DNA from 3 places in the Chryseobacterium hilariae genome. Region 2 is predicted to be linked to each of the others. Evidence: riboswitches for the same ligand, from Rfam matches in the RefSeq annotation. Region 2 holds a riboswitch; each other region holds the start of a gene.
What was found. Region 2 has a riboswitch for cobalamin ahead of ACMGDK_RS10385 (acyl-CoA thioesterase). Riboswitches for the same ligand answer to the same signal wherever they lie in the genome.
Positions count from the first base shown of each region.

Region 1 (10,056 bases), on a different contig from region 2:
AAATGACCTTCCGTCACCTCCACCGATATTATTAAATCCTGCGATTTTCTGCATGGTTTGTGCATTGGCCACTACCAGCCTTCCTCCAGGAGTATATTGCGTATCTCCCCCATCTGCAGCTTGTTTTGAGATAAAATAAAATTTATCTCCGTAGATCGTTCCGTACTGTGTTGTAGCTCCAAAAGCATGATTGTTATTCGCATTGCTGTAGACACGGTAATTGACCTGTCCATTATTGCCAATGAAATTTACAGAACCGTTGGTATGTCCGAACCATTCTTCATTCACCATAAAGTAGCCATCAGTAAAATTGGTAGAAGCAGAAACAACAGCAGTATAAGCAGATACTGGCGTCAATGTTGAAGAAATAGGAAAAGAATTCATCCCCGGGCTGAAATTCCATACATCCCAGGAACCGTTCTGAAGCACACGGGAAGAAGCACCTACCCCTGAATATCCGAAATCGGCATCCGTAGGATCTTTTACCCAATAAGACCAGTAGCTGTTGTACCATCCTGATCCCCAATGATCTGAAGTATCGGCTGCCGTATAATCGTCAAAATCATAAGCAGCTGTATTTACAATACCGTTTGTAGGGTAAAGAGGATACGCTGTATTCCCGTTTTTATAAAGCGTGTTGGCATTTTGCCCGTTAAGATCAAATCCCATTCCTCCGATGGATGTTCCGAACTGTGTTCCCGGATAAAGCAATGTGAAAAATCTATGATCTGCCTGTGCAATGGCTTTCATCATATCTTCTCCGGTAGCATTTCCGTTCCATCGGAAGCCCCATACCAAAGCATCAGGATTCTTGCTGTCGTTCCACTGTACCACGAATGCAGCTTCATTCGTGCCACTTCCCACCCAATACTGGATGTCAGAGAAATTGATGTTGGCAGTTACTGTCGTATTCAGCTGATTGCTGTTGCCCTGAATATCATTTCGGGGCACACCCTGCACTTTTACCTGCGCATTCGTAAAGAACGCAAATAAGAAGAGCATGGTCAAAAGGTAAAACTTTTTCATTTTGAACTCTATTGATTAAAATTTTGTTTTCTGTAGTATTAATTGAAATGCAGGTCATAGGCTCCTGCCACTTCTGTAGAGACTTCTCCAAGCCATCCCGCTTCCTGATTGACTCCCGTGTACACTTTAATAAAATCGATGCCCGGAAGTTTTACATATTTCTCGTTTTTGTCCACAGCCCAGGAAATATCGATGTTTGAAGCTTCATCATTATTCGGAGCGTTGTCTGCATATCCATACTCGTAAGATGTTCCTACCCAATAAGCCCCCGTCCCGCTCTGGTCGTAAAAATTATCCTTCAATCTGGTTCCCGTCAGGCTGTAAGAAGCACCGGAAAGCCACAAAGGATAATAGCTTTGTGCATGGAAGGTATTTTTAGTTTTAAATCCTGAATTCCCAAAATTATCCTGCCATTTGATGTACTCCACATCAGTCTGCCAAAACTCACTTCCGGGAACGGGGGACTTGTTTTCATTGGGTTTGAAATAGGTTATGCTGTAATTTTTAGTGGTTGTATTTTTAAAATATTCGCTGCCGGCAATTTCGTACCATTCGTCTTCGTCGGGTTTTCCGTTTTTGTTTTTATCGTAACCAACCATAATAATTCCAGGCTCACAAGATCCCGATCTGGTTGTGCTGGTATTATTCCCCCAGAATGCATTGCCCAGAATTTTGAAATCCCTTCCCTCAAGATTGGGAATCGTATGATCAAAGCCGAAAGCAACATATCCTCCGAAACCACCAAGCGTGATCATGCTAGAATTTTCTCCTGTCAATGATTCTTTTGCTTTCTGGAGCATATTGGCTTCAGTATTTCCGGTGACGTATTCCGGAACCTCGTTCGTAAACTGCCCTACAGCCGGACGGAATTCAAAAACATTCGAAATATACTTGCTGTAAGGTGTTGATTCTTTATTAACAATGATTGTCGATTTATAGATTTTTACGACTCCTTTTACTTCCACTTTTAAGGTCAAAGGGTAAGTTTTTACAAGAGGACTTACAAAATCCAGCTGCAGATGATCCGAAATAACAGAATCATTGATACTCCAAGTCAGTTTTCCTTCAATTTTTGGATCTATATTCAACAGCTTAAGCCTGTCAACAGTATAGGATTCCTTAAGAGCTTCCGCAGGAAAAGTTACCTCTTCCACGACATCTTCACGATCACTTTTACAGGCTGCCGTTCCCAGCAGAACTGAAGAGAGAAGTATCGTTCTTAAAATATGTTTCGTTTTTCTTTCCATTTTTTTCTGATCCTATTATTTATATAAAAAAGCAAAATGAGCAGGGATATTCCCACCTTCGGTTTTCCACTTGAATTTCCCGCTCTTGTCGAAACAGTATACATATCCGGTGGTCACATAATTTTTTGCATCGGTTAGATAGATGTCTTCTGTATAAGGATTTACAGCAATTCCGTACGGAGCTTTGACCTCATCAACGTATGGCTGGTCAATAATTTTATTAGAAATAATTTGCTCAGTTTTTACATCGATGATTCCGAAGGTCTTGACGTAAGTATGGGTATTGTAATTAAATTCATTTCCATAATAATACAGCTTGTCATTCACGATCGTCATTCCGCTGACTGTCACATGAAAATCTTTTTTAACCGTCCCGGTCGAAGCATCTACAAGGAAAAGACTGGATGGAATATTGTAGTAATCTCCTCTGGAACTCACATACAGATCTCCGTAGTTGTCCTTTTTAATACGGTGAAGATTAATGGCTACATCAATTTTTTTTGTTTCCGTGAATGTATTGAGGTTGATGACAGAAACGGTTTTATCATAATTCGGAAATCTGTAACCTCCGGAATTGGCTACAAAAAGCTGATCTCCCATCACTTCTATCTCTTCCGGCTGATACCCGACTACTACCTGCCTTTCGATGTTCAGGGATGTTGTATCAATTTCCACTACTTTTCCCGAAGGAGAGTTAGGATTCAGTTCTACAGGGCCGGCATAGCTGCTGGCATAGACTTTATTACCTCTAAAAGCCAGATAACGGCAGTTCTGCAGCTGTATGGTTTTGATCCGTTTGGCTGTTTTGGCTTCCAGCACTTCAATTTTATTGGAAACATTCACCACCACATACATTTTGCTACCGTAGATCATGATATGATTTCCCACATCACCCAGTTCTTTTACCACAGAAGGATTGGTTTCTCCGTAAATATTCTTGCGGTAAGTTCCTGTCGCATAATCGAAATAATCGAGCGTACATTTGTTGCTGCCCATATTTCCTTCGTTCAGAAGATAAAAACCTTTAATGGGAGTATCTTCTCCGTTCCTTACCTCTTTTGTCTCCGAGGGAACTATATTGTCATCCGTTCTACACGAGAACAGAAAGAAAAGAGTAAAAGCCAGCAGGCAAAAGTTGAGTTTTTTCATAATGTAAAGCTTACAATAAGTTTAAAATTTCTTCCGGGCATCGGATAATTCCTGACCACATCATAGTATTGATTAAGGACATTATTGACTTCAAAACCGGCTTTAATCTGATGAGAATGCCAGTTGAATTTTTTCTGAACGGATAAATCATGGGTGTACCATGGCTGAAGATAATTGGCTTTGATATTATTCAGCTGGGCATCATAGCGCTCTCCGGTGTACATAAAACTGTAATTGAAACTCCAGTCTTTATAGTCTGCCATCATGGTAAAGGTCAATGCATGCCAGGGCACATAGGAGATCTGGTCCCCGTAATAATCGTCACTTTTATCAGTATAGTCTCCAGCACGCTGATAGGTATAGCTTACCAAAGGTTTCAGTTTCAATTTATTAATATCAAATTCAGCCTGAACATTCACGTCTGCCCCGATGATTTTCACTTCACCCAGGTTCACCATCATCCACCTGAAAAGATTGGTAGTAGGAACGGCGATAATCTTGTTTTCTACTTCATTATAATAGCCATCCACTTTCACATAGATTCCTTTAAAAACTTTATGGTCATAGAGTTTCTGATAGGTAAAACCGGCATCGTACTGATTTGTATATTCCGGTTTCAGCATAACATTCCCGATCATCGTGTAGTATAGATCATTGAAAGTAGGCATCCTGAACACTCTTTTGTAGAAAGTCCGTATGGTAAGATCTTTGGATTCAAAAGGCTGATAGCTCAGGAAAGCGGAAGGAGTCCATTCGGTTTTATCGGGAGATTTTGCATTCATTTTCACTTCTTCATGCACAAAAGTTCCCAGAACATTTCCCAAAAATTTAAACCGGTTCCACTGATAGGTTGTGGCCAAAGAAACGAGCGAAGTATATCGTGTAGGATATGAAAAATCCCTTAGGCTGGCATCCAGATTATTATACTGAAAGTCAAAGCTTGCACTTACATCCCAGTTTTGATTAATAGAATACATATTGGAACTGGAAAAATAAAGTTCTCTCTGAACATACGAATTATCTATCGGCAGAACGGTTGTTGCCACATTCGCCGTATCTAAAAACCGGGTGTAGTCATAGGCAAATTTAGCTTTGAACTGTGTTTCGAATTTTGGAAACAGCTTTTTACGGAAACTGGCCTGGACAAAATAATTTTCATCCAGCATCTGCTGACCTTTAGGCGTGAAATTATTATTAACAATAGCCGTAGGAACTCCACGATCGGAAATATAGCCGTATCCGCGTACACTCCAGCTTCCATCATTAATGGCTCCGTTTAAGGCACCTTCAAAACGTTTCGCCCGGATGTAGGAATCATATCTTCTTGCAATGGTATCATTGGCAACAGATCCGTCAGAATTTTTCTTTTCGTATTTATACTTATACAATCCATCGCTTTGTACAAATTCCGAGCTGAAACTTGCCGAAATTCTCTCTGAAAGCTTCTGTTCCACACGGAAGGAAGGGTTAAATAAACTGATGGTGCCTAATTTCAGCTTAAGCGTCAAGTTGGTCTTCTGATTCCCTTTAAAAACAGGTATTTTAGGTTGAAGATAAATAGATCCGGAAGATCCGAAATCCTTTGCAGGCTGAAAAATTTCACTTTTCTGACCGTTGTATAAAGAAATGGCTTCAAGATCATCCAATGAAAACTTTCCAAGATCCACTATTCCGTTCTGTACATTTCCCAGCTGGATGCCGTCATAGAAAACTCCCACATGCTGGCTTCCCATACTCCGGATATTCACCGTTTTCAGGCCGCCCATCCCGCCATAATCTTTGATCTGAACTCCTGAAAAATACCGTAAAGCATCGGCCACCGACTGACTGTTCAGCCTTTCAAGCTGTTCGCCGGAAAGTACCTGTGCAGGAAGAATTTCTTTAAAATCTTTTTTGTAAAGCTGGATAGGAAGAATAGTTTTCTCCCTGATTGTGTCTCCGGATTGAGAGAATATAAGTTGAGATGCCATCACAAATAATGTGATAACTCCTTTTTTAAACTGTGAAGCAGTACATTTTCTGACCATTAGCTCATTGAGAATAATGCTGACGCTAATGGATATAAGATAGCAAAGATAAAGCGCAGCTGTTACTGCACAGAATCGTTGTTGTCCTAAGCTTTATTCCACGAAAGCATCAAACGTTTATCTTCTGGCAGGTCTTCTGACTTACTCCGTTTTTGAAATCCTTCCCATTAAAAAAAACAGTGGATATACTCTTCAAAAACTTTGATGTGGAGCTTACAGCAGCGGGTCTGTCCCGGATTTTCACCAGGTTCCCTTTTAAGTGCTTTTCACAGCGCACCAGATTGCGGCAAAGATAGAAAATAACTTAATATATGCAATAACGGCATAATAAATTAATTCTCAATACGATGAAAAACAGCAGATAGATTAGAAGATGTATGAAAACCGGTGGCTTCGGGAGCCTCAGCCACCGGTTTTTAGAAATTACAATAAATTATAAAATTGATTTGTATTGTAATGAACATTCAAGAACCCTGACTTGGTGGCTGAGGGTCCGAAGCCACCATGATATTAAATTCCAAAATTGATAAAAACACTGAACCTGGATTTTGCTTCAATATCACTCCTGCCAAATTAGAATATGCAGGCAACATGACTTCACCACCCAGACTGAACTTTTTATACGAAGCCTCGAAACCGAGTTTTCCATATAAAGCACTTCCGGCTGTGTTAGGCAATGCCTCATCAAACTGTTTGTTTTGATCATAGACTTCACCCTGAAGTCCAGCCTTGGCAGAGAAAATGGTCTTTTCATTTCCTGCAAGCTGATAAAAACCTGTTGCAGCGTAATTCCACTGGTTTCCAAAACGGTAATTCTTTTTGTTTTCGGTTTTTACCGTGTAATCTGTGTTGATCAGTACAGCCAGTTTATTCTTTTGAAACTTATAGTTTAAAGCAGCCTGATAATCCCAGCTTCCCGTTCCCAGCTGAAAACTTGGATTGACGCCGGAAGCCCCTTTTTCATCAAATTTTCCCAAAGGAATTTTCACCCCTAAACCTCCGTTGAACTGATGAAAATTATCTTTGGAACTGATGATCCGGTAGATTCCCATCAAGTTCAGATCTCCGATACCATTAATGTTGATATCACCCTGCATGGTTCTCTTCTCATGAAAATGAAATGGCAGGCTGGCGTATACACTCAGCTTTTCTGTCAATGGAATTTTTCCCCAAACCTGCAGGGTATTGAAATACTGATCCTGTGTAAGATCTTTTACAAAAAGGTTTTCTTTGGCTTTATAATGCTGGACAAAATATTTGATCCCGATAAACTGCGGGTTCAGCAAAGACTCAAAACCGGAAGATCCGTTTCCTGCCGCACAGCCGCAAGCATCACAGTCATCAAATACAATACTGTTTATAGGATCTGCGATATACAGGCTGTCGTTGATTGTTTTAGCCTGAGAAACCCATGATAGTGTCAGGCTCAGTATAAAAATTATTTTTCTCATGTTCATGATGCTCATTCTGCAAATTTTGGATTAGAAATAAAGTTTTGATCGGATAAGGTTTTTAAAAAGGCGATGATCAACTGCTTTTCCTGCGCATTCATAGCAATTCCGACATGTCCGTTCTGTTTCAGCTGCGGATCCAGATTGGGATTGTCTTCCACACTATCGGAATAGAAATTAAGAACCGCGCTCAGCGTGTAAAATCTTCCGTCATGCATATACGGTGCAGTATATTCCACATTTCTGAGGCTCGGTACCCGGAATTTCATCCAGTCGTTCTGATCAAGAGTTACGCGATGACGTCCTGCATCTTTGAACTGGACATTAAAATACATCCCTGTATTCCTGAAGCTTTCATCCGTGAAAAATTCTCCGCTATGGCAGGAAGCACACTTCTGGCTAAAAAGGGCCATTCCCTGAGATTCCTCAGAGGTGAAGTTTTCTTTTCCCTGTTTAACTCTGTCGTATTTAGAATCTGCGGAAATCATGCTTATCATAAACTGTGACAAAGCCTTCAATACTCTTTCACCGGTTATGTTTTCGTCACCATAAGCTTCTATGAAAAGCTTTTTATACTTCGGATCATTTTTTAATTTAGAAATTACTTCAGGCATGGAGCTGTCCATTTCATTGGCATCCGTGATCGGAATGATCGGCTGTTCGTTCAGATTATGAATCACGCCGTCCCACATATACCTTTTCAGGAATGCCATGTTCTGAATGGGTGGTGCATTACGGATTCCAATTCTGTCATCAACACCATGGCTCACCGTATGACCATGATGCGTGAAAGCATTTTCCTGAATATGACAGAAACCACATGATATGGTGTTATTTCTGGAAAGTCTTCCTTCATAAAATAAATTTCGCCCCAGCTCTACTCCATTTTTCGTCACCGGATTGCCGGATGCATCGAAAGTCATTTCAGGAAAGTACGATGGAAACTGCAATGAATACGCCTCATCTTTTTCCAGCGGCTGCAGTACCTCATCTGAACAGGACAAACAGCTCAGAAAAGTAATGACCAGCAGCATTGTTTTTAATAAAATCCTAATCATTATGAACATGATCTACTTTAAACATCGCGGTAAGATTATTGGTAACATCCACCAAATGCTGGCTTGAACCCATCATCATATTGTTTTCTGTGGTAAGGGAAAGCGTTTTGCTTCCGCTCAGGAACTGATTAAGATCTACAAGAATGTGGATGGAAGGTCTTATCTGAGCTGTTACTCTGGCGGTTACCGGAAGATTCAACGTAATTTCCCGGTAAAGATCCGGAGTATTATTAGCCGTTACATTTCCCATGTTTCCGGTGTGATTCATAAATTCCGTATCTGCAGAAGCAATTCCATATTTTCCTTCCAGTTTTACAAAAACGTAACCGGCTGCCCATGACCACGACATTCCTTTCTGCTTGGCTTTTGTCCAGAACTCTGCCTGACCGTTTTGCCCCAACAGATAAGCCTTCTGACTGATCCCAAGTCCGAATTTTACTTTTTTGTAATTGTTTTTCGGAATTCCGTTCAGATCGAGATAAACAACTCCCGCAACGGCATCGGCCTGATCTACGATGAAAGCTCCTTTATCAGGATTATTTTCATTGTATTTGAATTCATTTCCGCTTTCGTCAATCAGCGTGATGTTACTGATGACATATTTTACTGCGGAGAAATTATGTTTCTGCCCGGCGGCTGAAGTTTGTACCGTTTGGTTGAGTACTATATTTCCCAGATTATTGAATCCGTTTTCAAATTTGATCTGAAGATTTCCGGTTGAAGTATCCTGCGGATCGTCATCATCGCTGTTTTGGCATGATGACAAAGTGAATAAACTAAAGGCAATAAAGAATAATGACAAAAATTTATAAATTTTCATTTTTGATTTTTTAAGTTGAAATTTTGAAATAGAAATGCTTTTGAATGCGTGAACATTCATTTTTTTTAACCACAAAAGTTTTTTGACACTTCAGTTATTTAAAGTGTATTGAAAACTGCATAGAAGAACAATTAAGCTTTTTAAAATCTTCGCTTTTACATACTTAACTTTAAAATAATATGTGTTGCAAATTGCTTAAGAAAATCCTTTATGTTCTTTGTGGTTGATAAAGATTAAAATTGAACTTAAAAAACTGGTGGTTTGAAAATAGGTTTGAGATACAGAAAAGAATAGGCTGTTTCGTAGAGAAAATTAAAATTTGCAGTAAGGAATTTTTCTGTATTTTGAATAGAAGTAATTTCAGGAAGTGTACAAATATCAAGAACTTTCTGTCCTGAATTTTTGGTTTTGTTTAAAGGTGAAGAATCAGAATTATTCGTTTTTGCGAGTTCTTTGCTCAGGTAGCATTTTCCGTTACAGTGAAGCTCCGGCTTGCTTTTATTGATGCAGAGAACGGTGGAAATATAATCATAATTTACAGCATACTCCATCAGTGGGATCAGAGGTCTGAACGCCATATAAAGAGTGAGGAATATGCTGCAAATTAAGTTCATCTTTATTTTTTGCTTATTGCATCATCATATCTTTTGCTTACCTCTTTCCAGTTAAGCACATTCCAGATGGCAGTAAGATAATCTGCTCTTTTGTTCTGATATTTCAAGTAATAAGCGTGTTCCCAAACATCAATTCCCAGAATTGGTGTTCCTTTTTCTTCCACTACATCCATTAAAGGATTATCCTGGTTAGGTGTAGAAGAGACGAATAGTTTTCCACTCTTATCCACAGAAAGCCATGCCCATCCAGAACCGAAACGGTCAGCACCCGCTTTGCTGATTTTTTCTTTGAAGGCATCCATACTTCCGAAAGTTTCTGTAATTGCCTTAGCCAGTTTTTCAGAAGGCTGTGTATTTTTTACTGGAGTAAGAACGGTCCAGAAAAGCTCGTGGTTGTAATGTCCACCTGCATTGTTTCTTACTGCCGGAGTCAATGTAGAAACACTGGAAAGGATCTGGAACAAAGTCTGTTTTTCCTGTGGTGTTCCGGCAATCGCTTTATTCAAGTTGGCAACATAGGCTGCAGCATGCTTTGAATAGTGAATTTCCATCGTTTGTGCATCTACCGAACCTTCCAGTGCATTGTATGCATAAGGAAGCGGTGTCTGCTTAAACTGCGCAAAAGCGAACTGTGCGGCAAATACGGCACTTAAAGCTGCTATTT
Region 1 is NZ_JBLFFJ010000002.1:245,007-255,062, forward strand. Features, by position in the region: gene ACMGDK_RS07990 (T9SS type A sorting domain-containing protein) at 1-1,026, opposite strand, end outside; gene ACMGDK_RS07995 (cell surface protein) at 1,065-2,273, opposite strand; gene ACMGDK_RS08000 (YncE family protein) at 2,289-3,422, opposite strand; gene ACMGDK_RS08005 (TonB-dependent receptor plug domain-containing protein) at 3,419-5,392, opposite strand; cobalamin riboswitch at 5,559-5,745, opposite strand; gene ACMGDK_RS08010 (transporter) at 5,914-6,915, opposite strand; gene ACMGDK_RS08015 (cytochrome-c peroxidase) at 6,912-7,958, opposite strand; gene ACMGDK_RS08020 (MbnP family protein) at 7,951-8,778, opposite strand; gene ACMGDK_RS08025 (hypothetical protein) at 9,024-9,392, opposite strand; gene ACMGDK_RS08030 (superoxide dismutase) at 9,395-10,056, opposite strand, start outside.
Region 1: linked by a shared signal. The riboswitch ahead of ACMGDK_RS08005 (TonB-dependent receptor plug domain-containing protein) and the one ahead of ACMGDK_RS10385 (acyl-CoA thioesterase) in region 2 are both predicted to bind cobalamin.

Region 2 (10,056 bases):
TGACGCTGTCAGTTCTGCCCAGGTATTTTGAAGTTCGTCCAAGAAAAGCTTTCCTTTTTCTGTAATCTGGTAGTATTTTCTTGGTGGTCCTCCTGTAGATTCTTCCCATCTGTAGGAAAGGAACTCGCCATTTTTCAGTCTTGTAAGGAGAGGATAGAGGGTTCCTTCCACTACATCCAGTTTTCCTTTTTTAAGTTCATCGATAAGGTCGGAAACATACATTTCACGATGGTTGATGAGACTTAAAATACAGAATTCCAGAATTCCTTTGCGCATTTGCGCTTTGGTATTTTCAGTATTCATCTTTAATAAGTTTTGTTAATTAGTTATAGTTTCAGAATAATGTTCCTAGCTAGATGAACCTATTCCGATTTTACATTACAAAGATATGTAATTAAAATGGTAATATGCAATACAAAGTAGTGAAATTTTTAAAAGAAATAATTTAATTTGCTGATTTTCAATTTAATAAATTTCAATTTAAAATCTGAATAAATGAAAATCAATTTAAAATCAACTTAAAAAATGACAAATTGTGGCTGGTGATTCGTATTTTTGTTCTGAGTTTTAAAACTAATGTTACTCCAAATGACAAATACGTTTCTATTTTACCGGTCTTTATATGCATTGCTCCTGCTGGGGCCTGTGTGCTTCGGGCAATACCGCTTTGCTGTTGAAGATGCATCCAAAAAATATAATGCAGAGATTACAGTTGAAGAATGTCAGACTGGTGCCTGTAGGAATAAAGCTATTATTATACTGTTCAGTAAAAGCGGAGAGAAGCTACAGACTCTTGCTTCTGAAGATTTTGTGATGTATTTTGAAAAAGAAATGAAACTGTCAAATACCAGTGTAACAACACTAACTCATGGGATGGTTCATGATGAACCTGTGATTTTTGGTGATTTTAATTTTGACGGTACCGAAGATGTAGCCATAAGAAACGGCAGTGGCGGAAACTATGGCAGCGCTTCTTTTGACGTGTATGTTTTTAATTCCACAAAGAAACAATTTGTCATGAGTAAAGAACTTACTGAAATTGCCAGTTCCTACCAGGGAATGTTTGATGTAGATCCAAAGCGAAAACGACTAACCACTTACGCCAGATCCGGGGCTTCTTTACATTACACCTACGAATATCAGGTGATTCCCAATAAAGGATTAGATCTGGTTTACGAAAAAATCGGAGATTTAAGTGAGGAACCTCCAAAAGTAACCATAAGAGAAAAGATTAATAACAAGTGGGTAGTTAAAAAGTCAACCGAATATTAATAGTTTAAATAAAAAATAGAAATGAAGATACAGAAGGAGATTGATTTTATCCTGGCAGTTGATGCCCTGAAAAACGTACAGAGAAGAAACTACAATGCCGATGATTCCAGAAGGGAAAATACAGCCGAACACTCATGGCAGATTATTATTCTGGCGCAGATCCTTTATCCATATGCTAAAAACCGTGCGGATATTGATCTTTTACGAGTAATAAGAATGCTTTCCATTCATGATCTAGTGGAAATAGAGGCAGGAGATACTTTCCTTTTTGATGAAATAGCAATGGTGGGAAAATTTGAAAGAGAAAAAATTTCAGCACAGAAAATCTTTGGAATCCTGGATGAACCTTTACGTACAGAGTTTTTTGAACTATGGCTTGAATTTGAGGAAGAAAAAACACCGGATGCTATTTTTGCCTGCTCCATTGACCGTATCATGCCGTTTATCTTAAATTCTCACACTTCAGGAAAAAGCTGGACGGAAGCCGGTGTGACTGAAAAGCAGATCAGAAATATGCTGGAAAATGCTATTAGACGGGCATCGGATGAGATGGGAGAGGCTTTTGAGACATTACTGATCAGAAGCTTGGATACTGACAAGGTGGTTCGGTAGATTTATCGCAAAGAGAGATTAAGATTTTAAATTGCTATTTTTTTAGATAAACAAGGGCATTCACTTATTGGAGTAAATATATTTTCATAAATACATTATTTACTATAAAGAGTTTCGGGCGGCCAAAGGCCGCCCGAAACTTATTCTTTACATTATTCTGATTGGTTTTTTAAACTCATCAATTGCCACAAAAGTAAAATCACCTACAATAGCTCTTTCTCTTTCATAGGAGTACATCTGCTCTGTGTAGATTTCTACATTCACCTTCATACTTGTTTTTCCGACATAAGATACCTTTCCGATCAGCTCTACAATAGTTCCTGCGGGAATAGGTCTTTTAAAATCGATCTTATCGCTGCTTACGGTTACCACTCTTTTTCTTGCAAAACGGGTTGCTGTGATAAAAGCTACTTCATCCATCAGCTGCATAGCCGTACCTCCGAAAAGAGTATCATAATGATTGGTTGTGTTGGGGAAAACCGCTTTGAAAATTCTGGTTTCGGATGCTGCAATTCTTTCTTCTGTAGTCATATTTCATTATTAATTAATACGAAATGAAATATTATCAAAATAACAGAACAGTGACAGGAATCATAGGAATTCCTGAGGCAGTCCATCAGATCAATAAACTTCAAATCGCGAAAGTTTCTTGTTTAAAGAAATAGGCAGGTCTCCTGACTTGTAACATCTTTTATCTCCTTCCCGTGCCCTGCACAGTGGATTCTTGATAAAGACTTCAGTTACTTACAGTTGCGCGACAGTCCGTGATTTTCACACGGTTCCCTTTTAATCTGCGTTAAGCAGAACCAGTTTCTGTGATGAATTAGCGTTAAGCTTTTTCAGGGCAAAAATAAGAATATTAAAGTGAAAAAAGGCAATTATTCCGGACTATTGTAAATAATCTGGCTCATCACCCTTCCTTCCTTGATGGTCCAAAGTGTGACATATCTGTTCTCACCCGAGCCGTTGATCATATAAAGATAGATATGATCTTTGTCAAGAGCCGTTACTCCGACATTATTGAAATCCATAGTAGGCTGGAACATATTTTTAATGGCTTCCCTTACAAAAACAGAACCTCTTCCCGGTTGCTGAACTCTGATAGATTTAATCTCTGTCATCCCTTCAGGAAGTCCGTCTTTGATGCCCCATGGTTTTATTTTATCTATAGTAAGGATCTTTCCATCCGCATCTTTTTCCTGCTTTCTATAACCGGCATTGGACGGATAAATATCAATAACAACCTTGGTTCTCTGTGAGGCCGGTATTTTCGGATTGCTGTTATCTGTGAAGATAAGTGATTTTCCGTTCTTGGATTTAGAAGGAGTAAACTGAGGAAGCTGATCTATAAATGCAATACGTTCCTTGTTGACCATTCCTTCCTTCTCAAGGTTCTCGTATCTCACAAAAGGTTTTTCCTCATCCTGCTTTTCAGGATATTTGATCCATACCCATTCCGTTTCTCCCGGAGCAGGCTTTACATAAACAAATACATCACCCTTACGCATACGGATCTTGTCTACAATTTTCCTGTAGTCATCCTTGTGGACACGCACATTGGCATAGCCTTCTTCAGCTTTTACAACGCCAAAAGGAACTTTATTCTGACCCTTGACAAATGCTAGAGAAAAAAGGCTGAAAGCGGAGAGATACAATACTTTGTTTATGGAAATCATTTTATGAAATTTTTTGATCCTTCAAATATATAAATTAAATGTTTTTTTGTTCTGTAAAATATAACGGTATTTGATTAAATTTATCAATATTATTTTGAGAAGATTATAAAATTATTCTTTATCTGGAATCTGATCTTATTATTTAAACTGAGTTAAAAAAGATAGCAAAAAAGAAAATAGAACAGCAGGAATGATCAGTTTTCTATCAAAGATCCAAGGGCTGTCAAATTTTTATCAATGATTCAAAAGTAAAAAAAGATTTGATACCCCTAAAAATAAAATAGCGCTGAACATTCAACGCTATTTTTATAAGGTTAAAGTTATAAATCATTAAATTCTCTCAAGTTCATCCGCATTAATCGTTGTTTTAAAAGTTCCGTAGTTCACGATTACTTTATTCTTGGAGATTTTCTCAATCGTTCCTACGCTGGTACTTCCCGGAATACGGACACGCTGGCCTTCTTTCATCCAGACAGCACGGTCGGTTTTGCGTTTTTCTTCCAGTTTTTCATTGGTTTCAGCAATCTTTTCGATTACATCTTCTTTCTTAAGCTGTTGCGTGATCTTTCTTTTAACCACCTGAAGACGTTTTGATTCATCTTTATCAGCACCTATTTTTCTGAATTTTTCCTGTTCAAGCAGTTTCACAAAATCCTTTACAACATCTTTTCTCGATTTGCCCTTCACGTAGCTGTCGATAAATGTTTCAATTTTATTTCCAAACTGAAGCTTTCGGTGTTCCTCTTCATATAGTTTTTGGAAGTTGAAAAGCTTTTGCTGCAGCTGCTCATTCAGCTTCTGAAGGTTATCACGTTTGTCTTCCACAGATTCCTTTCTTTCAGCCAAATCGGTTTTCAGTTTTTCAACCTCAAATTTTTCCTGCTGAAGTTTTACAATCGTTTTATCTAAATTGACAATATCGTGCTCTACTTTCTTTTTTGCCGCATGAATGATAAATCTTGGAATTCTGTTTTTCTCTGCTACTTCAAAGGTAAAGGAGCTTCCTGCCTGTCCCACTTCCAGTTTATACATCGGTTCCAGGGTTTCCTCATCAAAAAGCATAGCTGCATTTTCAGCATTCGGGAGCTGTTCTATCACCAGTTTGATGTTCGTATAGTGCGTGGTAATGATGGCAAAACTCTTTTTATCATAGAAATATTCCATGAAACTTTCCGCAAGGGCACCACCAAGTTCAGGATCTGATCCTGTTCCAAATTCATCAATAAGCAAAAGTGTATTGGCATCAGCTTCGCGGATGATCCCGGACATTTTTTTAAGCCTTGACGAATAGGTGGACAAGTGATTTTCTATCGACTGGTTATCACCAATATCGGTCATGATCTTTTCGAAGAAGAACATTTCGGATCTCGGATGTACCGGAACCAGAATTCCGCTCTGGATCATCAGCTGAAGCAAACCAACGGTTTTCAGTGTGATGGATTTTCCTCCTGCATTCGGTCCGGAGATACAGATAATTCTGTTGTGATCCGTCAATGACAGGCTCTGAGAGTGAATCGTTTTGTTTTCAGCTTTATTTCTGAGCCATAACAGCGGATGGTACGCATCTTTAAGCTTTAGCGTCCTGTGACGGTTGATCTTCGGAAGGATTCCGTTGACAAGATCAGCAAATTTAGCTTTCGCTCTTGTAAGGTCAAGGTCAAAAATATAGATCTGGTATCTCCACAGCTGAGGCTGGAATTCTGCCAGTTCCGCAGTCAGTTTTCTGAGGATCTTATCTATCTCTTTCTTCTCTTCCTCTTCACTTTCACGCAGCTTGAAGTAGTGCTTTACTACACTGTCCGGCTGGATATACGTGATAGAACCTGTTTTTGAAATTCCTAAAACTCTTCCTGCCACCCTTTTCTTGAACCCGGATTTTACAGCTAAAACCCTTTGATCTTCAAGAATAGTTTCCCGGATATCATCCAGAAAGTCACTCTGTCCGTAATTGAACAGCGCACGGTTGAAATTCTCCTGGATTGCCTTTTTAGCATGTTGAATTTCAGCTCTGAGCTCCTTTAAAATAGGAGAGGCGTCACTTTTTACTTCCCCAAAACGGTTAAAGACCTTATCGATCTTATCAATGATTTCTTTTTTGAATTCCAGCACGGAAACATCACCTATCAAAGTAGGGAACGTGTCGGGCATGGTCGGGAAAAACTTCTGAAGTTTTCCTATCTGTTCAGTTAAGGTTTTTATTTTAATGAAAGCACTGTTTTCCAGGCGGTAATTCTCGATCAGCATTAATTTCAGCTCACTTTCGATATCTTCATATTCATCGAATGGAATTGCATTTGAACTTTCAAAACTCGACAGGTACTCCGACGTTTTTTTCAGTGAAAGTTCCGCCTCGTCAATTTCCATGGGACGAAGTTGAAGAATTTTTTCTCTCGTTTTCGGAGAATACGCAAATGGAGAGATTTCCGCGAGCAATTGCGGAAACTCTAATTCGTTTAAATCTTCTTTATTTATATACACACTGCAAATTTAGTGAGAAAATGTGAATGTTATTTGAAAATGAGACAATTTGAGCATTTGAAAATACTGAATCATGAGGTTTTTATTAAATTTGAAGGATGAAACTGGAAACGGAAAGATTACTGCTAAAAGAAATTAATGAAAGTCACGTAGAAGATATTTTGAAAATTCGGAGTAATGAAGTGATTAATCAATTCGTAAAAAGAAATTCTCCGAAAACGAATTATGATGCCCTGCAATTTATTTTAATAATTAAAGAAAAAACCCAAAATAATCAGACTGTTTATCTGGGAATTACCTGTAAAAACCAACCGAACCTTATCGGGACAATCTGCCTTTGGAATTTTTCTGAAGACAGGAAAACTGCTGAAGTAGGTTATGAGCTTTTGCCCGGCTATCACAGAAAAGGAATCATGTCCGAGGCATTGGAAACTGTTTTAGATTATGGATTTAATGAATTACATTTACAGGAAATTTTAGCTTTTACCCATAAGCTCAATGAAAATTCAAAAGGTCTTCTTTTAAAGCATAATTTTGTTTTGGAAGAGGAAAGAACCGATGATGGTTTTCCTGACAATATTGTCTTTAGTTTAAAAAAGAATATTTAGCTATAAATTTAATTATCAATTTAACTCATTTTCAAATTATTAATTCAAACCCCATGACCTGGACAGAAGTTTTAACCCCAATAAAAAACACAGAATACTTTACCAACCTTTGGGAAAAAGTAAAGCAGGAATATGCAGCAATCCAAGTATTTCCACCTAAAAACCAAATATTCAGAGCACTGGAAATCACACCTTTTGAAGAGGTAAAGGTAGTGATCATCGGGCAGGATCCTTATCATAATGATTATCAGGCTAATGGTTTGTGCTTTTCCGTTTCGGAACAGGTAGCGGCACCGCCATCCCTTAAAAATATTTTCACGGAATTAAAGGATGACCTAGGAATCATAAGAACTTCAAAAGAGCTGGATGACTGGGGAAAACAAGGCGTTTTACTACTGAATGCCACTTTAACCGTTCGCGCACATTCACCAAACTCCCATAAAGACTTAGGCTGGGAAAAATTTACAGACTTTATCATCAAGGAAATTTCAGATAAAAAAGAAAATGTAGTATTTGTACTTTGGGGAGCTTTTGCACAGAAAAAAGCCGAACTCATTGATCCGGCTAAGCATTTTATTTTAAAATCGGCGCATCCGTCACCGTTTTCTGTACATAGAGGATTTTATGGAAGCAAACCCTTCTCAAAGATCAATGAATATCTGGTCTCAAAAGGGAAGAAGCCTATTTCGTGGTAGAGCTTGATGCTCCGCCAGCTTTTGTGATTTTGATTCCGATTCTGTACTGTCCATCCAGATCTTTTCCTCCGGGTTCAGATTTCCGGGAAGGGGTTACTTCTTCCAGTGAAATGGTATATCCGTTGAACTCTGCAGACTTGTGGTAATTTCGTCCTGTATGGTCAGAAGTAGCAAGACTTAAGACGACAGGCCGGGTGTAGGTTCCCATTACTTCTACTTGCGCTACCGCAACTCCTGCCCAAATACATGCTACTCCTTCAGGACAGCGGCTGTCTTCAGAAATTCCTTTGAAGGTTACATTCATTTCATACTCTTTAAGGAATTTATTTTCCCCCTGATTAAAATAAATGATACCTTCTTTCTGTACTTCAGCTTTGGTTCCTGAGGAATTGGAGGCAGTTCCGGCAGTTGATTCCGGAGTTTTTGTTTTCTTTTGGGCATTGCATCCTGCTAAAGTGAGCATTCCCAGACTGAATATAATGGCTTTATGGAACATATTTTCTTTTTTTAAATAATATCAAGCATATCTAAAACTACTACCAAAAACATTGCCACACCTACCACAAGACTAAAACCTGTTCCGTAAATGAAGCCGATAAATGCGCCTTTAGTAGACCGTAAGGCCTTATTCATATCTTTACTGTCGTGAAGAAGCTCCCCGATAAATACCCCGGCAAACATTCCTATCAGGAATCCTAAAGGAATAGGAATGAAAATTCCTACGATCGTTCCGATGATTGATCCGATACTTCCCCAACGCGTTCCACCATATTTCCTGTTGGTTTTTGCTGGGATTACGTAGCTTAAAACTACAGAAATTGCTGTGAGGATCCCAAATGCCCAGATGTAGATCATTGGCAGATCGGTATCTGTCCCGAATTTATAAATTAAAAGTCCACAGATGCTTAGCACAAGCCCCGGAAGTACGGGAAGGAAAGTTCCCAGCATCCCGAGAACCAATAAAATAAGACAGAGAATATTAATTAAGGTTGTATCCATTCTTTTAAATTATCAATGCAAGATAGGAAAAAAGAAAATTTGCAGGAGCCTTTTTAATATTTGGGATGAAAATTGATTGTCAATAGTAAGATCATCATTCTTAATTTATAAATTTGCTGTAATGAAAGACGAAATACAAGACACTAAGAATTTTTTGCAGGAAATTAGTGATCAGCTTTACATCTATATCAGTCAGGTAACGCCTGGCGGAATGGATTGGATTGTTCATATTGTTATCAAGCTGGCACTTTTGTGTGCCGTGTTTTTAGTGGTAGATTTTGTTTTTAAATTTGCTATCAACTTTATTTTCAGATTTTTCCGGAATGATGAAAAGTATCCGATTATCCGGTCAATTTATCAATCTAAGATCTCCAATTCTGTGGCTCATTTTGCTGCGCTTTTGGTGGTCGCGGGAATACATCCTTCTATATTTCCGGCAACGGCACTTCCTAAAACAAATATTTTTATCAACAGATCTATCAATTTGGGGCTTGTGCTTATTCTTGCCGGAATGCTTTACAGGTCATTAACGGGTTTCAGAAATTATTTCACCATAAAGCAGGATTTTTATAAGATCATGGCACTGAATGCTATTTCAGAAACCGTAAAGATCTTAGGGATCTTTATATTTTCCGTATTGGGAATATGCGTCATATTTGGGATTAAAGGGACTACTATTGTCGGGAGCTTAGGAGCTATTACAGCTGTGCTGGTATTGGTTTTCAGAGATACGATTTTAGGTTTTGTAACCGGGATACACGTTGCCACTTCCAAAAACCTTAAGGTAGGAGACTGGGTAAGCATTCCGAAATACAGCATGGAAGGAAATATTATAGATATCAGTCTTCTGACCACAAAAATCATGAATTTTGATAAAACCGTTTCTACAATTCCTACCTATGATCTTTTGACTACAGAGATCAGAAACCTTCAGGTCATGTCCGAATCCAATACAAGGAGGATTAAAAAATCTATTTATTTTAACATCAATTCTTTTAAATTTTTGAATGAAGAAGATATTGAACGTTTAAAAGAAATCAACCTGATTTCGGATTACCTTAAAGAAAAAACACTGGAAATAGAAAAAGAGAAACAGGACCTCAAGCATAATGATAAGACTATCAACGGAAGGCAGCTTACCAATATCGGGGTTTTCAGGTATTATGCCCAAAAATACATAGAGAATGATCCGGATATAGATCAAAAAGGAGCTAAAATGGTCCGCCAGCTCGATATTACACCACAGGGACTTCCCCTTGAAGTGTATTGTTTTGCAAATGATTCCAAGTGGGAACATTTTGAGCAGATCCAGGCTGATATTTTTGATCATCTCCTGGTGGCTTCTAAAGAATTTGACCTACAGGTGATGCAGATCAGTGTAAAGGTATAAATAGAGAAGTTAGAAGCTAAAGATCATAAGTTAGTGGGATTTGACCTTTTACTTTTATCTGGCTTTAAAGATAGAGAAGTGACTCCAAAAGCTAATTTCTACTTTAATATCTAATTTCTTAAAAATAACATCTAAATAAAGAAATGATAAAACTAAGCGTAAACATTAATAAAATTGCGACATTAAGAAATGCAAGAGGAGGTGAAACACCAAGCGTAACAGAAGCAGCCGTAAAAATCCAGGAATTTGGAGGACAGGGAATTACTATCCATCCAAGACCTGATGAAAGGCACATCACAAGAAAGGATGTTTATGATCTGAAGCCG
Region 2 is NZ_JBLFFJ010000003.1:183,681-193,736, reverse strand. Features, by position in the region: gene ACMGDK_RS10400 (PadR family transcriptional regulator) at 1-303, opposite strand, end outside; gene ACMGDK_RS10395 (XAC2610-related protein) at 589-1,272, shown strand; gene ACMGDK_RS10390 (HD domain-containing protein) at 1,294-1,884, shown strand; gene ACMGDK_RS10385 (acyl-CoA thioesterase) at 2,032-2,415, opposite strand; cobalamin riboswitch at 2,532-2,710, opposite strand; gene ACMGDK_RS10380 (hypothetical protein) at 2,763-3,560, opposite strand; gene ACMGDK_RS10375 (endonuclease MutS2) at 3,891-6,038, opposite strand; gene ACMGDK_RS10370 (GNAT family N-acetyltransferase) at 6,137-6,646, shown strand; gene ACMGDK_RS10365 (uracil-DNA glycosylase) at 6,700-7,341, shown strand; gene ACMGDK_RS10360 (hypothetical protein) at 7,328-7,837, opposite strand; gene ACMGDK_RS10355 (DUF456 domain-containing protein) at 7,849-8,340, opposite strand; gene ACMGDK_RS10350 (mechanosensitive ion channel family protein) at 8,462-9,730, shown strand; gene ACMGDK_RS10345 (pyridoxine 5'-phosphate synthase) at 9,874-10,056, shown strand, end outside.

Region 3 (10,056 bases), on a different contig from region 2:
ACCACTGATATTTCCCTTGTTCATATTAGCCAATATAAAACACTGAAGGTCAGTAAAAGTATTAAAAAATTGATCCTTTTCTATTTCCATAAAAATACTTAACTTAGTTAACTATTAACAAAGTTAATGAAATTATTATGAAAGAAATCATTATCACCCATGCAAAGCAGAATAATCTGAAGAATATTTCATTACGCATTCCAAAAAATAAAATAACGGTCTTCACTGGGGTTTCAGGATCCGGAAAATCGTCGTTGGTATTTGAAACCATAGGTGCCGAGGCTCAACGCCAGATTAATGAGACACAAAACAGTTTCATAAGGAACCGTTTACAGCATTTTGGAGTTCCGAATGTTGAAAAAATCGAAAACCTTAATGTGCCTTTTATCATCAATCAAAAGAGGCTGGGAGGAAATGCACGCTCAACAGTAGGAACAGCAACAGATATTTATGCTTCCCTCCGCCTACTTTTTTCCAGGATAGGTAAACCGTTTGTGGGATATTCCAATGTATTTTCTTTCAACAATCCTCAGGGGATGTGTCCCGAATGTGAAGGTTTAGGATATGTACAGACCGTGAATACGGAAACTCTTTTTGACAAAAATAAATCACTGAACGAGGGTGCCATACAGTTTCCCACATTTCAGCCCGGAGGCTGGCGACTGACACGTTATATTTATTCAGGGTATTTTGACAACGACAAAAAGCTTAAAAACTTTACAGAAAAAGAATGGGAAATGTTACTGAATGCCAAAGAACATATTCCCAAAAATCCGACCAAAGAATGGGGAAAAACAGTCCGGTATAAAGGTGTGATTCCCAGAATTGAAAGTTCATTTCTGAAAAAGGATTCTAAAGAAAATATTACGCGAAAGGATACTTTAAAAAAGGTTATTATTACTAAACCATGTCCGCTTTGCCAGGGGAAACGGCTCAATTCAAAAGTTCTGTCCTGCAAGATTGAAGGTAAAAGCATTGCAGACTGCACATCATTATCCATTGATGAACTGCTTGTTTTTATTCAGAGCTTATCATCTGAAATGTATTCTTCTGTAATTAATGAGTTGACAAAAAAGCTTCAGAATCTTATTGATATAGGCTTGCAGTATCTGACACTGGACAGACAAACTGACACCCTCTCAGGAGGAGAATCCCAACGGATAAAAATGGTAAAACAGCTGGGAAACAGCCTCGTAGATCTGTTGTATATTTTTGATGAACCCAGTATAGGTCTTCATCCTAAAGATATTGACCATATTGTAGATATCATCAAAAAAATAAGGGATAAAGGCAATACCGTCTTAATTGTTGAACATGACCCGGATCTCATCAAAATAGCCAATCTTATTGTTGATATGGGACCTGATTCGGGAAAAAACGGTGGTGAAATTATGTATCAGGGAACTTTTAATAATCTAAAAAATGCGAAAGGTAAAACGGCCGATTATTTTAACAAAACCCGTACTTATAATAAAGCCCCAAGATCAGCTAAAGGTTATCTGGAAATAAAAAATGCCCAACTTCATAACCTAAAAAATATTAGTGTAAAAATACCTACAGGCATAATGAATTTAGTGACCGGTGTGGCAGGATCGGGGAAAAGCACTTTGATCAATAAAGTTTTACCCTTGTCCTATCCGGTAACCGTAGTAGACCAATCAGTTTTTACAGCCAGCATCCGCTCTAATCTGCTTACTTATCTTAATCTGTCAAATACTGTCAGAAAGCTTTTCTCCAATGCCAATAATGTTTCTGAAAAACTTTTCAGCCGCAACGGTGAAGGTGCCTGTTCCAATTGCAGAGGGCTGGGCGTGGAAAAAATAGATCTTGCTTTTATGGATGATATTGAACAGCCTTGTGAAGTATGTCACGGATCAGGATATAAGCCTGAAGTTTTACAATATTTATATCAAGGGAAAAACATCGCTGATATCATGAATATGACCGTTCTGGAAGCCCTGCAGTTTTTTCCCGGGCCCGGATTTGAACATGAACTCAGCCTGCTGATTAAATTAGGGCTGGATTATCTGACCCTGGGGCAGCGGCTGGACAGCTTTTCCGGAGGTGAAAGACAACGTTTAAAGCTAACCAAAGAGCTGAACCGTACAGATAAGATTATTGTTTTGGATGAACCCAGCACAGGACTCCATCCTATTGATAATGAAAAGCTGCTTTCTTTCTTTGATGAACTGGTAAATAATGGGAATACCTTAATCGTTATTGAACATAACCTGGACATTATAGCTCAGGCAGACTGGATCATTGATATTGGCCCTGGAGCCGGAAAACTGGGCGGCAATATTGTATTTGAAGGAACCGTGAAAGACCTTTTATCAACACAATATTCCCAAACTTCTGTTTATTTAAGAAAACATTTGGAAGCATAGGGGTTATAGCATAATTTATTTTTTATAAATCGTGTAGATTTTAAAGGTATTTTAAATGTCTGTTGGAAAAGAAATATTAATTTAGCATTTCATATCACGAGCCTAGTCAGGCATTATCACTTAATATAGAAGCAAGCCCAATGCAGAACCCAAACATTAGTATTCTTAAAACAGAAATTTTATCAGACAACTGGTATACACTCAATAAAGTCACTTACAGCATTACAAAAAAGGACGGAACCACAGAAACCCATAGCAGAGAAGCTTACGACAGAGGAAACGGAGCTGTTATCCTGCTTTATAATAAAATTTCGGGCAATGTGATCTTAACCAGGCAGTTCAGGCTTCCTACTTTCATCAATGGAAATGCCACAGGGATGCTTATTGAAGCGTGCGCCGGCCTTTTGGATAATGACAATCCCGAAGACTGTATAAAAAGAGAGACAGAAGAGGAAACAGGTTATAAAATTTCAAAAGTAGAGAAAGTATTCGAAGCCTACATGTCTCCCGGCTCCGTAACGGAAATTCTGCATTTTTTCATCGCTGAATATTCTTCTGAAATGAAGATCGCAAACGGTGGCGGGCTTGAAGAGGAAGGGGAAAACATTGAAGTTTTAGAACTTTCTTTTGATGATGCTCTTGCCATGATAGACAGCGGAGAAATCATGGATGCCAAAACCATCATGCTGCTGCAGTATTTACGCATCAAACGCATTGTATAGAAATAACAAACGGTGTGAAACATGCTTATAGCCGCCTATTGCTAAAACTATTTTAAAAGGATGACAATTAGGATCATCAGGATATTTGCTGCCGCAGCCATCTTTATTTTCAGTATTCTGATGCTGAAGACGATCTCCCAATATACAGGTTTTGATAAAAATGTGGGTTTTCTCATGTTTAAACAGAAAGTGGTCAGTAATCCGTATTGGATGACATTTTTTTACATTCACATTTTTTCAGTCACGCTTTGTTTATTGGCTGGACTCACTCAGTTTTCAAACCGGTTTTTAAGTGAAAACACAGCACTTCACAGATGGATAGGAAAAATTTATGTTTACAATATTCTGATCATCAATGTTCCGGCATGTTTTGTATTGGGATTATTTTCAAATGGTGGAATCATAGGGATTACAGGGTTTATGCTTCAGGATATTCTCTGGGCTTATTTTACGATTGCTGCCGTTCTCCTCATTAAAAAAGGAAATACTGCAGGGCACAAAAGGTATATGATCCTAAGCTATGCAGTTACAACCACAGCTATCACTTTCAGGATTATAAAGAATCTGTTCTATCAGGAAAATCTGCATGATTATGAGCTGTTTTATGGACTGAATGTCTGGGTTTCCCTGATTCTCAATCTTGCAGCAGCTTATTTTATTATCAGAAGCCAAGCATTATCTCTCAAAACTTACGTTCATCATCAAAATAATAAATGAGATAAACAGCAACAATGCATAGGACACAATGAAGATCAAACCATTCAAGACTATTCTGTGCTGAGATTTTGATGTCCAACGGTTAAAAAACCGCATCACCAGATAAGACAATCCAGCCAGGATCAGTAAAGTAAAAATAAAAAAAACAAAGCCCGAGTCCATTAGATATTAATTTATGTCAAAACTATTATTTTAAAATTAAAAAACATAATAAGATCTCTAAATTAAACTCAGGTTCAGAATATTTCCGAATAAAGTTTATAACAAAATATATGAAAAAATTACTATTTACACTTTCATTTACTTTTTCTGCAATGGTTTTAGGACAGAAAACAGCTGGTAAGACAGCCAATCTGGTACTTTATTCTTACCAGACCTTTAACTGCGATAATAAAGGATATTTCGATCCCCGAAAATATAAAAAAGAAGAAATAGATGGATCTTTCAAACTTCTATATACACTCAATGGGGTTTCTTTTGACAATCATACTGTTTTTAAGCTTTCCGATCTTGAAGATATTCGAAAAAACAAAAATACTTATCTGCAGCAACTTGAAAAACAGTATCAGGAGAAGAAAAAGAAGCTGTATGACCTTAAAGTAATTAATCTTCCGGAATGGAGAAAACTTCACCAGGAAACAATACGGTCTTTTGAAGGTGAATATCAACTCAAAAAAGAAGAACTTAAGGCTTACTCTGATCCGGCATCTCTAAAAAACAGTAAGTTTTACACTACGTGCAAAGAATATATTGATGCAGTTTCTTCTTCCGACAAACAGAAAATGTACGCCGTTTGGAAAAACTTTGTCGAAGCCAAAAGCAAGGATAATGCTGATCCACAATCAGTAATTGATAAGTTCAATGTCCAATTCAACGATCCGAAGAAAGATGATTATGCGCTGATCCAATTGATTGGTTTCGGATTCTACAACTGTGCCAACGGTAGTTTCAGACCTGATCCTAATGATGAGGGAGCACTTTATGAAAAATTTGATAAGATCTTTACTAAGCTGAAACAGGACTGTGATGAGCCGTAATTTTATTTAATGATTCAAAAATTTAATGATTTAAAAAATTAGGCAGCATTCGTTTTCGGGTGCTGTTTTACGTTTCCGTATAAGAAATTTCTGTTATTGAGCTCGAAAAAAATGATTGGCTTTTATTTCAGACAGCTGAACTGATGTGGAAGGAATTCCAAATTTAAGCAACCGGTCGATAATATGTTCAAGATGGGTACTGTCTTTCAACACACATTCAGCAATGAGGCAGTATTCTCCTGTGATTCTTTTATAGCTGATGATCTCTGGGAAATGTTTCAGGTGGTCAATAAATATTCTAAACTCATCATTTTTAAACTTCAGATGAATAATGACTTTCAAGCTGTATCCGAGAAGGCCATAATCAATATCTGCTGTAAAACTTTTAATGACACCGGTATCAGTAAGGTTCTGTACTCTTTCTTTTGTAGCCGATTGAGAAAGAGAAATTTTGCGCCCTATTTCAGCATAGCTTAGCCTGGAATTTTCAGTCAGTAACCGTAAAATTTTATGGTCAAATTCGTCTAAAACGATTTTCATTGTACTTTGAAATTAAATCAGTTGAAATCTTCAAAATTATAAAATTTAACCATGAAATCCATTTTAAAATCACATGAATTAGACAGAAATTTGACATAAAAAATATGACAACAATTGAATTTTCAGACAATGGAAATACACCATTTGAAAAGTTAATCGGGCACAATCCGGAAATACTTGCAAACTGGAATTCTCTTGAAGAGACTTTCTTTAAGAATACAGCATTAGATCCCAATTTACTCGAGCAGGTGCGAAGAACCATGGCTTTTGGCAATGGCTGTGAATACTGTATGGTAAAAGGCGGAAGACCCAATTTCAGTCAGTCAGATCTTAAAATTTCCGTAGCCGTAAGCTTCGCAGAGCTATTCTCTAAAGATCACCGTTCCATACTCAAGAGCCATTTCAGCATGTTGAGAGAATTCTTTTCCGGAAAAGAAATTTCGGAGCTCTGCACCTTTATCAGTTTTATCAGTGCTTCCCAAAAACTGGGGAAAATATTTAATCTGACTGAAGAATATCAACAAAATGCAGTAGTGAGAATGGAGCAGTTAATTTTATTTAAAGATCAAAAAATTTAATGATTTAAAGATTATAATGGCAGTATCCGCTGAGGTACTGCTTTTTATTTTCTATATACTCACTCCGTGAATATTCTTAACCTCAGCCATCACAAAAGTACTGTGTGCACTTCCGATGGAATCCAATGAGCCCAGCTTATTAAATACAAAATCCTGGTAATGTTTCATATCTCTTACCTGAACCTTAAGGAGAAAATCGAAGTCTCCTGAAATATTATAGCATTCAGCAATTTCATCAATCTGTAAAATATCTTCTACAAGCTGATTTCCTACAGAACGGTCATGGATCTTAAGCTTGATTTGGCAAAAAACTGTAAACCCGCGATTCAGTTTCTCTGCTTCCAGAACGGCTGCATAATGCTTGATATATCCTTCTTGCTCAAGTCTTTTCATCCGTTCGAAAACAGGTGAAGGTGAAAGATTGACTTCTTTTGCAATCTCTTTTACAGTCAATTTCGCATTCTTTTGCAGGATTCTAAGCAGTTGAAGATCCCTTTCATCCAGTCTTTCCACAGAATAATATTCTTTTTGAGGTTATATTTTTCAAATGTACAGAATATTTAACTTTAAAAATACAGTCAAACCAAACTATATTCCTAATTATTATAATTCAGCCAATCAATTCACTTTAATTAATACCTTTGACACAGATTTTGTTCTTTAACATACTTCATCAAACAGAAGAGGTTTTACATAACGTAGATTAATAGGGAATCGTGTGAGAATCACGAGCTGTCGCGCAACTGTAAGTAGCACACCAAAAGTTTTTATCCGGGAGATCCACTGCCAACAGCGGGAAGGATGATAAAGACCGTTACAAGCCAGGAGACCTGCCTGTTCTGAATTGACAATGCTTTCGCGGTCTGAAGCTTTAGATCATACAGATGATACTTTTGAATGTATTGGGTTTTAAATTTAATTTTTGATTTAAACGCAAAGTTTTTTTATGTTGGCTTTTTATTATATAAGGAACCCAATTTAAAACTTTGCTTCAAAAATAAACCTTTAAGCCAATTTTTCTTATTTGACAGAAAAATCACGTCCTAATTGTATCTCTTCTATTTCTAAAATTACTTTCTTCGGCGGCATTGTGAAGCATCTCTAGAGAACTTTACCCTTATTATTTAATTAAAAGTTAAAAAGAAAATGCAAACACACCTACTTGGCTATCCGCGTATTGGTAGCAACAGAGAACTCAAAAAAGTCTGCGAGCAGTATTGGTCAGGCAAAGCAACATTAAATGAGCTCCTGGAAACCGGAAAAAACATCAGCCTTCAAAATTGGAAACTTCAACAAGCTGCAAGAATTGATCTTGTTCCCTGCAACGATTTTTCTTATTATGATCAGGTTCTGGATATGACCCTGTCTGTCGGGGCCATTCCGGAGCGCTATAAAGAAATTGCCTCAAGAGCATCCAATTCTGAGCTTGATCTGTATTTTGCAATGGCAAGAGGCTATCAGAAAGACGGTCTCGACATTACCGCCATGGAAATGACAAAATGGTTTGATACGAATTACCATTACATTGTTCCTGAATTTCATAAGAACCAGCAGTTCAGGTTATTTTCCAAAAAGATCATCAGTGAATTCGTCAGTGCAAAACAAGCCGGAATTAATGCCAAGCCAGTCATCATCGGTCCTCTCACCTATCTTCTTCTGGGAAAAGAAAAAGAAGAAGGTTTTGACAAGCTTGATCTGGCTCAAAACCTGCTTCCTGTTTATCTTCAGATTTTAAAAGAACTGGAAAATCACGGTGCCGAATATATTCAGTTTGATGAGCCTTTTCTGGCATTAGATTTAAATGAAAAAGCAAAGGAAACCTATCAATTTATTTACACCGAAATCAGGAAACAGTTTCCCAATTTAAAGTTCATCGTGACCACTTATTTTGATGGATTACAAGATAATCTTTCATTAGCGGCTTCCCTTCCTGTAGATGTCCTGCATATTGATCTGGTACGTTGTCCTGAACAGCTGGATGAAGTTTTAAATGTTATTCCTCAAACATTAAGTTTATCCTTAGGTATTATAGACGGGAGAAACATCTGGAAAAATGATTTTGAAAGATCATTAGGCTTCATCGAAAAAGCAGTATATGCGATTGGTTCAGAAAGAATTTTCATAGCCCCTTCCTGTTCTCTGCTCCACTCACCTTATGACCTGGATCTTGAGACAAACGAAAAGACATTATCTCCTGAAATTAAGCAATGGATGGCTTTTGCCAAACAAAAAGTTGATGAAGTTGTAGCCTTGAAAAAGCTGGCTTCAGGAAAGGCAGATTACCAGGCTTTACAACAATATGCAGAAAATAAAAAGGCCGTTGAAACCCGCAAAACCTCAGCATTGATCCACAATCAGGATGTAAAAGACCGTGTGGATGTAACCACTGAAGATGATGCGAAAAGAAACAGCCCGTTCAGCATAAGGAAAGAGGAACAGCAGAAAATTCTACAGCTTCCTTTGTTTCCTACTACAACAATTGGCTCTTTTCCTCAGACTAAAGAGGTTAGAGCATGGAGGTCGAAGTTTAAAAAAGGTGAACTGACCGCTGAGCAATATGATGATCTTCTTAAAAAAGAGACAGAAAGAACGATCCGCTGGCAGGAAGAAATCGGCATTGATGTGCTGGTTCACGGAGAATTTGAGCGTAATGATATGGTGGAATATTTCGGGGAACAGCTTTCCGGGTTTGCTTTTACTCAAAACGGATGGGTTCAGAGCTACGGCAGCCGATGCGTAAAACCTCCGGTGATCTATGGCGATGTTCACCGTCCGCATCCGATGACGGTTTACTGGTCCCAATATGCCCAATCTTTAACTCAGAAATGGGTAAAAGGAATGCTTACAGGTCCTGTAACGATTCTTCAATGGTCTTTTGTACGTGATGACCAGCCTCGTTCTCTTACCTGTAAACAGATTGCACTGGCAATCCGTGATGAGGTGAATGATCTTGAAAAAGCAGGAATCAGAATCATACAGATCGATGAACCGGCTATCAGAGAAGGGCTTCCGCTCAGACGATCCGAATGGCAGCAATATCTTAAATGGGCTGTAGAAGCGTTCAGGATTTCATCTTCCGGTGTGGAGGATGCAACGCAGATCCATACGCATATGTGCTATTCTGAATTTAATGATATTATCCAGAATATTGCTGATATGGATGCCGATGTGATCACGATAGAATGCTCAAGAAGCCAGATGGAACTGCTGAATGCTTTTGCAGATTTCAAATATCCGAATGAGATTGGTCCGGGAGTTTACGATATCCACTCGCCAAGGGTTCCTTCAAAAGAAGAAATGGTTGAATTGCTGAAAAAAGCGCAAGCCGTTATTCCTGCACAGCAGCTTTGGGTAAACCCTGACTGTGGTTTGAAAACCCGCCATTGGGATGAGACTGAAAAGGCGTTGATTGCCATGGTAGAAGCTTCAAAAGAAGCCGCAAAAATTTTTGATAAAGAAGGAAATTTAGTTAAATAATAGGATTTGTGCAGGAGTTTTTAAGCTCCTGCTTTTTTTGTTTTGGTCAAAAAAATTATAGCATCTTTATGACTACTTTTCCTTTTGCATGGCCACTTTCTACATATTTCACTGCTTCATTAGTATTTTCGAACGAAAAAACTTTGTCGATGACAGGTTTTATTTCTCCTGCTTCTATCAATTTTGTAATTTCTGCTAATTGCTTTCCATCAGCTTTCATAAAGAGAAAAGAATAATTAATATTTTGCTTATCCGCTTTTTTTCTGATTTTACGGCTCAACAATTTTGTCACCAATTTTATATACCAAGGCAGGTTAAATTCATCTGCAAATGCAGGTGTTGGCGGACCGGAAATTGAAATGATTTTTCCTTTTGATTTCAGGATATTGAATGATTTTTCCAGGGTTTTGCTGTCCTGACTGTTCAGTACAACGTCATAATCAATCAGAATATCTTCAAAATTCTGTGTTTTATAATCGATCAGTACGTCTGCGCCAAGGCTCTTCAAAAGTTCAAAACTTTTTTCGCTGGCAGTAGTAGCAACCGTTGCCCCTAAATATTTTGCCAGCTGTATAGCAAAAGTTCCAACACCACCGGA
Region 3 is NZ_JBLFFJ010000001.1:264,076-274,131, reverse strand. Features, by position in the region: gene ACMGDK_RS01280 (MarR family winged helix-turn-helix transcriptional regulator) at 1-24, opposite strand, end outside; gene ACMGDK_RS01275 (ATP-binding cassette domain-containing protein) at 138-2,387, shown strand; gene nudK (GDP-mannose pyrophosphatase NudK) at 2,528-3,109, shown strand; gene ACMGDK_RS01265 (DUF2306 domain-containing protein) at 3,170-3,826, shown strand; gene ACMGDK_RS01260 (hypothetical protein) at 4,099-4,863, shown strand; gene ACMGDK_RS01255 (Lrp/AsnC family transcriptional regulator) at 4,957-5,403, opposite strand; gene ACMGDK_RS01250 (carboxymuconolactone decarboxylase family protein) at 5,508-5,981, shown strand; gene ACMGDK_RS01245 (Lrp/AsnC family transcriptional regulator) at 6,033-6,494, opposite strand; cobalamin riboswitch at 6,649-6,833, shown strand; gene metE (5-methyltetrahydropteroyltriglutamate--homocysteine S-methyltransferase) at 7,128-9,458, shown strand; gene ACMGDK_RS01235 (NADP-dependent oxidoreductase) at 9,514-10,056, opposite strand, start outside.
Region 3: linked by a shared signal. The riboswitch ahead of metE (5-methyltetrahydropteroyltriglutamate--homocysteine S-methyltransferase) and the one ahead of ACMGDK_RS10385 (acyl-CoA thioesterase) in region 2 are both predicted to bind cobalamin.